DNA from 2 places in the Ensifer sp. Root31 genome. Region 2 is predicted to be linked to the other one. Evidence: predicted binding sites of a transcription regulator. Region 2 holds the regulator's gene; the other holds the start of a gene.
What was found. Region 2 encodes PhoB, which activates phosphate uptake and scavenging genes when phosphate is short. Its sites were predicted from a motif close to TGTCATNNANCTGTCAT; they were not measured.

Region 1 (4,859 bases), on a different contig from region 2:
GACTTGAAGAAGCGGTCGGTCGAGTAGCGCTTGCCGAACATCATGTCGTGCTGGAGGAAGCGATAGTCGCGCAGCAGGGCCGGGACCTTCGGCTGACGAGACCATTCGGCGACATCCTTGCCGTTCTTGCGGATCAGCATGTAGCGGTCGACGACGCGGTACTGGTCGTGCACCTTGCCGAGGAAGCCGGTATAGTAGGGATGCTCGTAGCCGGACTGCTTGAGGATCTGGTAGGAAAGGAAGGCCGGGCTGATCGTGCCGACATTCTTCTTCGGACCCGTCTTGTTCGACCAGACGACGAGCGGAGTTTCGTGCTGCGCCTTCATCTGGTCCTTCGAGCCCTTGCGCTCCGCGGTCACGCCCTTCATGAAACCGGTGTTGGTGTAGACCGTGTTCAACGGCGGCAGGTGGTCGCCGAAGAGCACGATGATGGTTTCGCGGTCACGTTGCTTGGCCCAGTCCATCAGCTTCTTCAGGCTCTCGTCGGCTTCCTTGACGCCCTGGGCGTAGGTTTCAAGCACCTGGCGATCGCTCTCCGGCAGGTTGCCTTCGACCTTGATGGTATTCTTGGCATAGCGGTTCGGCTCATAGGGGCCATGGCCCTGCAGCGTTACCGCGAAGAAGAAGAAGGGGTCATCCATGGCGTCCGCCTGGCGGATGATCTCCTTGGTCAGGGATTCGTCCGAGGCGAAAATGCCGCGCTTCTGCATCGGCGGCATATTCTCCTCCGACTTGAAGGTGTCGAAGCCGAAGGCCTTGTAGACGGCGGTGCGGTTCCAGAACCAGCTCTGGAACGGATGGATGGCACGCGAAACGTAACCCTCGCCACGGAAGAAGGTGGCAAGCGAGGGGATCGGATTGCGGATGTACTGTTGGTACGGAATGCTGCCATAGGGCAGGAAGGCATTCGAAAAGCCGGTCAGCGCTTCGAATTCGACATTGGCCGTCATGCCGCCGAACTCTGGCGAGAACACGTTGCCAGATTGCATTTCGCGGATCGTCGGCATCGGGTCGGGCGAAAGCTTGACGTTCGGCAGACGGGTCGGATCCCAGAAGGATTCGCTCATCAGCACGATGACGTCGGGCTTGCTGCGGTGGGAGGTGCCGGCCGGCAGCGGCTTGACCGGGATGCGATCGATCGCATCGGCCATGTAGCCGGCGGGCGCGTTGACGTTGGCCATCGGCAGATTGATCGCAAACGCCAGCGCAAAGCCGTTGTGACGATAGTTTTCGGTCTGGTCCCACATGATCGGGATGACCTTCAGGCGATCACGGATCCAGGAGAACTGGTTGTAATCCATGATGTGCCAGAAGGCGAAGAGCAGCGGCAGCGCAAAAGCTGCGCGAGCGATGCGCTCGCGGCGTGTCAGCTTGGGGAAGTTGCGCCAGGCGTAACGCAGCAACAGGCCGATGGTTGTAACGGCTGCGATGAGGCCGACAACGATGCCGACGGCCGTCCACGGACGATCCTTGACAAGCACAGGCATCAATTCGAGGATCTGGCGGCCAAAGAGGAAGTCGGTCGGATAGAGCGGGTCGGAGAGAAAGACCTGCTTCTGCTGGCAGATGATGGCCGGTATGATCGCCAGCGGCGCGAGCACCACGGCGGACTTGTGTTCGCGGCCGAAAACGCCATCGATGGCGAGAAGGATCAGGAAGAATGCACCGATGGTGGTCCATGCGGGGCGCGTCGGATCGAGGAAGTAGGCGACCGTGTCGGCCATGGACTGGCGCACGATCAACTCGACTGCAAAAACGAGGGCTGCCGCGATCGACAGCGAGAACAATGCACTGCGTGCGGAGGTCAGCGTCTTGGCGTGCCGCGCGGCAAATCCGGGTCTACCAGCGTAGACTCGTGATCTCCTCGCTACGGCTGAATCGATATTGGCCAACGTCTTCTCCAATTTCATCAATGTGTCGTGTAGCTGTCATACGACTGTCATTTTGAACAGGGGATGAATGACTTGTTCAGGGTGTTTGGAAACAGGTTTTCGTGACGTGAGGACGCGCGAGCCGGCGCCGATAACAAACCGGAAACGCAGAATTTTTTGGAATTTTTCGCTTCGCGGCGATTGGCTGTGGGCATTTTCGCGCGGATTGCGCTAAAGATCGGGGCGAAAGTCAGACGCATTCGTTCGAGAACAGACCGACAGGCCCGCTCATGACCGCTCACAAAGCCGCTCCCACCCTGCTTCGTATCGCAATCGCCCAGCTCAATCCGACCGTCGGCGATATCGCCGGAAACCTGGCGAAAGCGCGTGAGGCGCGCGCCGATGCGGCGCGCCAGGGCGCCGACCTCCTGCTGCTCACCGAGCTCTTCATTTCCGGCTATCCGCCGGAGGATCTGGTTCTCAAGCCTGCTTTTCTCAAGGCCTGTTTACAGGCGGTGGAAAAGTTGGCCGAGGAGACCGCCGACGGCGGCCCGGGCGTCATTATCGGCTTCCCGCGCCTGGCCAAGACCGGGCGCCACAATGCCGTCGCCGTGCTCGATGGCGGCAAGATCATTGCGGTACGCGACAAGGTCGATCTGCCGAATTACGGCGAGTTCGACGAGAAGCGGGTGTTCGACCAGGGCGAGATGCCAGGGCCGGTCAATTTCCGCGGCATTCGCATTGGTATCCCGATCTGCGAGGACATCTGGGGCGATCTTGGTGTGTGCGAGACACTGGCGGAAAGCGGCGCCGAAATCCTGCTGTCACCGAACGGCTCGCCCTATCATCGCGGCAAGGTGGACGTGCGCCATCAGGTCGTGCTCAAGCAGGTGATAGAGACCGGCCTGCCGATGATCTATGCCAACCAGCTCGGCGGTCAGGATGAACTGGTGTTCGACGGCGCGAGCTTCGCCTTCAACACGGACAAGTCGCTCGCCTTCCAGATGAGCCAGTTCGAGGAGGCGCTGTCGATCGTCGAATGGAAAAAGGGCGACAATGGCTGGCACTGTGCCGGCGGCCTGCAATCGCGCCTGCCGGAGCGGGAGGAGGCAGACTATCGCGCCTGCATGCTCGGCTTCCGCGACTACGTCAACAAGAACGGTTTCAAGAACGTCGTGCTCGGCCTGTCCGGCGGCATCGACTCGGCGATCTGCGCAGCACTTGCCGTTGATGCGCTCGGCGAGGAACGGGTACGCACGATCATGCTGCCTTACCGCTACACCTCGAAGGACTCGCTGAAGGACGCCAAGGATTGCGCCGAAGCGCTCGGCTGCCGCTACGATATCGTGCCGATCGAAGAGCCGGTCGAAGGATTTCTCGGCGCGCTGGCCGATATGTTCGAGGGCACGGAATCGGGCATCACCGAGGAAAACCTGCAGAGCCGCACGCGCGGCACGATCCTGATGGCCGTCTCCAACAAGTTCGGCTCGATGGTGGTCACCACCGGCAACAAGTCGGAAATGTCGGTCGGCTACGCCACGCTCTATGGCGATATGAACGGCGGCTTCAATCCGATCAAGGACCTCTACAAGATGGAGGTCTATGGCATCTCGCGCTGGCGCAACACCACCGTGCCGCCGGGCGCGCTCGGTCCATCCGGCGTGGTCATCCCGCAAAACATCATCGACAAGGCGCCGTCGGCCGAGCTTCGCCCCAACCAGACGGACCAGGATTCACTGCCGCCCTATCCGGTGCTCGATGACATTCTGGAGTGCCTCGTCGAAAAGGAGATGAGCACGGAGGAGATCGTTGCTCGTGGTCATGACGAGACAACGGTACACCGCATCGAACATCTGCTCTATATCGCCGAATACAAGCGCCGACAGTCGGCGCCCGGCGTGAAGATCACCAAGAAGAATTTTGGCCGCGATCGGCGCTATCCAATCACCAACCGGTTCCGCGATCGGGGATAGACGGTGAGCGCATCCCCGAAGGGCGGGACGGCAAGGAAAGCCAGCCGGAGTTCACCGAGGAGGAAATCCGGCTGATCCGGCTGTGGTCGCTGAGCGACGTTTCTGCCGGTGGGCAGCTTTCGGCGCAGATCGCCTGTTTCGCGACGCCGGCCGTGTTCGGTGTCTATGGTCTTGCGACCGGTAGTCTCGTCACCGTCGGCGTCGCCTTCGTCTGCATTCTTCTGCTGCTGGCCTGGGGCTTGGTCTCGACCTGGCAAGACCAGCGCAGCGTCATCTTGATGCGGTCGATCTGCGCCAAAGTCTTGGCGGTGCTGCCACGGGGCGAAGAAAGCAAATAGCTGCGGTTGCGGCAGGAGAAGCGTATGCGCAGTTCCATCGAAACCTATGACATCGTTACCGCCGAGACTCGCGTCGTCTGGCAGACGGAGCGGCTGGTCGAGGCGCCGAATTGGTCTCCGGACGGGCGATATCTCATCATCAATGGCGACGGCCGGCTTTACCGGCTGGCCTTCGACGGCTCGGAGCCGGTCGAGATCGAAACCGGCTTTGCCCATCTCTGCAACAATGACCACGGCATTTCGCCTGATGGCAGCACGATTGCGATCAGCGACAAGACCGAGTTCGGCAAGTCGGCGATCTACCTGCTGCCGGCTTCTGGCGGCACTCCGCGGCTTGTCACCCCCAACCTCCCGTCCTACTGGCACGGCTGGTCGCCGGATGGCGGCGCACTGACCTATTGCGGTATTCGTGATCAGGTCTTCGATATCTATACGATCTCGGTCGAAGGCGGCGAAGAGCGGCGACTGACGCAGGGCGAAGGCCGCAACGACGGGCCGGACTGGTCGCCGGATGGAGCGTGGATCTACTTCAACTCCAGCCGCACTGGCCGCATGCAGATCTGGCGCGTTCGTCCCGACGGCACCGACGTTGAGCGCGTGACCGACAGCCCCTATGGCGACTGGTTCCCGCATCCGTCGCCCGACGGAAGACACCTTCTGGTTCTCTCCTATGACGG
Region 2 (4,859 bases):
GTGCGTCCGGCGAGGCGTGCCTCATCAGCGCGTCGTTGACCTGGAAGGGCTGGAAGACGTTGTGGCCGCGAGCGCGATGCTCCTGGTTCATGGAAATCCAGGTGTCGGTAACGACGCAATGCGCGCCGGCAACGGCCTGCTCGGCCTCATGGCAAAGCAGGATCTCGCCGCCATTGTTGCGCGCCCAGTTGAGGATCTTGTCGTGCGGCTCGGAACCGAGCGGCACCGCCATGTTCATGCGGTAGCCGAAACGGGCCGAGCCCTCGATCAGCGAGTGAAGCACGTTGTTTCCGTCGCCGGTCCAGGCGATGGTCTTGCCCTTCACCGGGCCGCGATGCTCCTCGAAGGTCATGATATCGGCCATGATCTGGCAGGGATGGGTGTCGTCGGTCAGGCCGTTGATGACGGGCACCGTGGCGTGCTCGGCAAGCTCGAGAAGACGGCGATGATCGGTGGTGCGGATCATGATCGCATCGACGTAGCGTGACAGCACCTTGGCAGTGTCGCCGATGGTCTCGGCGCGGCCGAGCTGCATTTCGGTGCCCGAGAGAAACAGGGTTTCGCCGCCGAGCTGGCGCATGCCGACGTCAAAGGAGACGCGCGTGCGGGTCGAAGGCTTTTCGAAGATCATCGCCAACATCTTGCCGGCGAGCGGCTTTTCGGCGGTTCCGGCCTTCGTCGCCGTCTTTCGCACGCGTGCGTCATCGATGATCGTGCGCAGATCGGCTGCCGTCATGGCCGAAAGATCGATGAAATGTCTTGTGCCTGCCATCGTAGTCAATTCCTGTCTCAGAATGGCCCGTGGAGCGCGACCGGTGTCGAAGAGCCAAAAGAACGCTCGACACCTTGGGCTCGCGCATGGACCCTTGGGAAAATCGCTGCCGATCTCCGGGTTCACAAATTAGGCTGCGGCGGTACCGCTGCTGCTTCTCACGGCTTCGGCCGCGCGCTCGATCCGCGCCAGGCCTTCGCGCGCTTCCGCGGCGGTCACCGTCAGCGGCGGCAACAGGCGCAGGACGTTTTCGCCGGCCGGAACAGCCAGCAGCTTCTCCGCGCGGATCGCCTTCAGGAGATCGGCCGAAGGGCCTTTCGCCTTGATGCCGAGCATCAGGCCGTCGCCGCGGATATCCTCGATCACATCGGGGAAACGGTCCTTCAACGACGCGAGGCCCTGGCGGAAGACCAGGGCCACGTCGCGGACATGCTCCAGGAAACCGTCGGCCAGGATGACGTCGAGCACGGCGTTGCCGACAGCCATGGCAAGCGGGTTGCCGCCATAGGTCGAACCGTGCGTACCGGCGACCATGCCGGCAGCCGCCTCTTCGGTCGCAAGGCAGGCACCGAGCGGGAAGCCGCCGCCGATGCCCTTGGCGACAGCCATGATATCCGGACGGATGCCAGCCCATTCATAGGCGAAAAGCTTGCCGGTGCGGCCGACGCCGGACTGGACCTCGTCGAGGATCAGCAGCAGACCGAACTCGTCGCAAAGCGCGCGCAGCTCCTGCATGAATTCCTTGGTGACCGGGCGGATGCCGCCCTCGCCCTGGATCGGCTCGATCAGGATCGCCGCCGTCTCGTCGGTGATCGCATCCTTGAGCGCCGTGATATCGCCGAAGGGAACCTGATAGAAACCCGGGGCCTTCGGGCCAAAGCCCTCGATGTACTTCTGCTGACCACCCGCCGCGATGGTCGCGATCGTGCGTCCGTGGAAGGCACCCTCGAAGGTGATGATGTGGAACTTCTCCGGATTGCCCTTGGCATAGTGGTAGCGACGCGCAGTCTTGATCGCGCATTCGAGCGCCTCGGCACCCGAGTTGGTGAAGAAGACACGATCGGCGAAGGTGACGGCCGTCAGCCGGCGTGCAAGGCTCTCCTGGCCGGGGACCTCATAAAGGTTGGACAGGTGCCAGACCTTCTCGGCCTGCGCCTTCAACGCCTCGACCAGATGCGGATGCGCATGGCCAAGCGAGTTGACGGCGACGCCGGCGGCGAAGTCGAGATAGCGCGAGCCGTCTTCGGCGATCAACCAGACGCCCTCTCCTCGCTCGAAACGCAACGGCGCACGCATGTAGGTGTCGTAAAGCGGCGTGGTTGCAGTCATGGCGAGCCTCTCCTTCATTGCTATCGGCATCGATCCGAGCCCCTGTTGAGCGCGGCAAAAAATTAAAAATGCCGCCTTGCGGCGGCGCAGGCACTATTCCTATTTCGCAGCGCAATGTCAACAAAACCAAGCTTTGCAGTGCGGTCGGACGGGTCTGATCCATGCGACGAAAAAATCACGCGACGGGGCTTGCAAAAATGCAACGCCCACCGAGCAAGTTGGGGAAAACCAAGAAATCGATTCGGCGCGATTCGCGGGACTCTTGCCACGGAGTCCGCCGGTCAGTAGGTTAATGTTCAATTACTAGACGCATGCGGCGGGCCTAGTCACCAAAAGTGTTATCGCGTTGCAGCTCCGGAGCCTGTCCGGAGCGTGGTGAGAGATTCTGTCATCGCCAACGCTGAGAACGGAGAGTGCAGAAATGAACTGGACTGACGAGCGGGTGGAAAAACTGAAGAAGCTTTGGTCCGAGGGCCTGAGCGCGAGCCAGATCGCGGCACAGCTCGGCGGCGTCAGCCGCAATGCGGTCATCGGCAAGGTTCACCGGCTGAGCCTGCCCGGCAGGGCCAAGGCTGGCGGAACCACCGCCGCGACCCGGCCGAAGCAGCGCCCGACTTCGGCGCCGCGCGCTCCGAACTACGCTTCGCGCGTCACGACACGGACGGTTACCCGTGCGGCCGGCGCGACCGTGCTCAAGGAAGAGGTCGAAGTCGATCTCGTCGCCGAACAGGATTTCCGCATCCAGACGGATGTGGTCGTGCCAATGTCGCGCCGCCTGGAGCTGACGCAGTTGACCGAGCGCACCTGCAAATGGCCGATCGGCGACCCGCTCAAGGAAGAATTCCACTTCTGCGGCAACGATTCCCCGGAAGCTTCGCCCTATTGCACATTCCATGCGCGGCTTGCCTATCAGCCGACCTCCGAGCGCCGTCGCGCTCGCTGAGACGACCGAAAACCACATGCAGAAAAGGGGCCGCACGGCCCCTTTTTTATTGGCTGCTGCATGTTTCCCTGGTTCGTATTCGCTTCAAGGAAACATGCCGCAATTCAAGATGCAACAGCGACCTTTGCGCGTCCATTAAGATGCGCGGCGCTGCAGTGGCCGGCTGGCTCAGCTTTCGAGCGAGTAGCCGGCACCGCGAACGGTGCGGATGACATCAGGCATGCTCGAGAAATTCAGTGCCTTGCGCAAGCGACCGACATGCACGTCGACGGTGCGCTCGTCGACATAGATATCGTGGCCCCAGACGCCATCAAGGAGTTGCGAGCGCGAGAACACCCGGCCCGGCGACGACATCAGGAATTCGAGCAGGCGGAATTCCGTCGGACCAAGGCGGACCTCGCGGGTGCGGCGATGCACGCGATGGGTCTCGCGATCGAGCTCGATGTCGCCGCAGCGAAGCAGCGTCGAGAGGACCTCGGGCTTGGCGCGCCGCAGCATCGCCTTGACACGGGCCATCAGCTCCGGGGTCGAGAACGGCTTGACGACATAATCGTCGGCGCCGGTGGCAAGGCCACGAACCCGCTCGCTCTCCTCGCCGCGCGCCGTCAGCATGATGATCGGCAGGCGCTCGGTTTCCGGACGTTGGCGCAGCCGGCGGCAAAGCTCGATGCCGGAAACGCCCGGCAGCATCCAGTCGAGGATCAGGAGATCCGGGAGGCGCTCCTGTAGGCGGATCTCCGCCTCGTCTCCGCGCAGGATCGTATCAACATCGAACCCTTCGGCTTCGAGGTTATAACGCAGCAGGACACTCAGCGCCTCTTCGTCTTCGACAACGGCGATTTTCGGCAACATCAGGCAACGTCTCCTTACCCAGAGCGTCTCGCGTTCGATCGAACGCAAAGAGATGCTCGAACATATAGAATCTGGAGCACTCCGCGCGTTTTCATAGGCACGCGCGAAAACGTATAGCTTCAGACGCAGTAGAGCAGGGCCGCAACCAGGGCTGCGACCGGAGCAGGTTCATAAGCAGGCACTCGAACGTATCCGGGTCTTAAAGCGCGTCGCGATCTCTAAGATGCGCTTGTTGTGCTTTAAGTTCTTGTTTTTGCACATGTCGTTATCGCAAAACCGCTGCGCACTTTTGCGCGACATGCGTTAGTCCTTCACGGCACCCAGCGTCGACGTATTGTCGTCCTTCGGACGCTCGCCTTCCGGCTGCGCGCCCGTCGCCATGTAGTAGATCGTCTCGGCGATATTGGTGGCGTGGTCGCCGATACGCTCGATGTTCTTGGCACAGAAGAGAAGATGCGTGCAGGGCGTGATGTTGCGCGGATCTTCCATCATGTAGGTGAGCAGCTCGCGGAACAGCGAGGTGTAGATCGCGTCGATCTCCTCGTCGCGCTCGCGGATGCTGTTGGCCTTCTCCGGCGAGCGGGAAGCGTAGACGTCGAGGACTTCCTTGAGCTGCACCAGCGCAAGCTCTGCCAGGTGTTCGAGACCGCGCGCCAGCTTGCGCGGGATGCCGGAGCCGGCAACCGCGATGACACGCTTGGCGTTGTTCTTGCCGAGGTCGCCGACGCGCTCCAGATCGGACGCGATGCGGATCGATCCCATGATCTCGCGCAGGTCGGCAGCAACGGGCTGGCGCTTGGCGATGGTGACGATTGCCTTTTCGCCGATCTGGCGTTCGGCTTCATCGAGGATGGTGTCGTCGGAGATCACCTTCTGCGCCAAGGCGAGGTCAGAATTGACAAGCGCACGAACGGATTCGCCCACCATCTGCTCGGCAAGCCCGCCCATCTCGGAGATGCGGCG

Region 1: the regulator PhoB is predicted to act here: its motif matches at 1,927-1,943, upstream of ASD00_RS20990 (LTA synthase family protein).

What each region holds. Positions count from the first base shown of each region.
Region 1 is NZ_LMCO01000023.1:191,583-196,441, reverse strand. Features, by position in the region: gene ASD00_RS20990 (LTA synthase family protein) at 1-1,892, opposite strand, end outside; gene ASD00_RS20985 (NAD+ synthase) at 2,162-3,844, shown strand; gene ASD00_RS20980 (hypothetical protein) at 3,997-4,182, shown strand; gene ASD00_RS20975 (TolB family protein) at 4,207-4,859, shown strand, end outside.
Region 2 is NZ_LMCO01000001.1:133,761-138,619, forward strand. Features, by position in the region: gene argF (ornithine carbamoyltransferase) at 1-772, opposite strand, end outside; gene ASD00_RS00650 (aspartate aminotransferase family protein) at 902-2,101, opposite strand; gene ASD00_RS00655 (GcrA family cell cycle regulator) at 2,523-3,044, shown strand; gene phoB (phosphate regulon transcriptional regulator PhoB) at 3,213-3,896, opposite strand; gene phoU (phosphate signaling complex protein PhoU) at 4,200-4,859, opposite strand, start outside.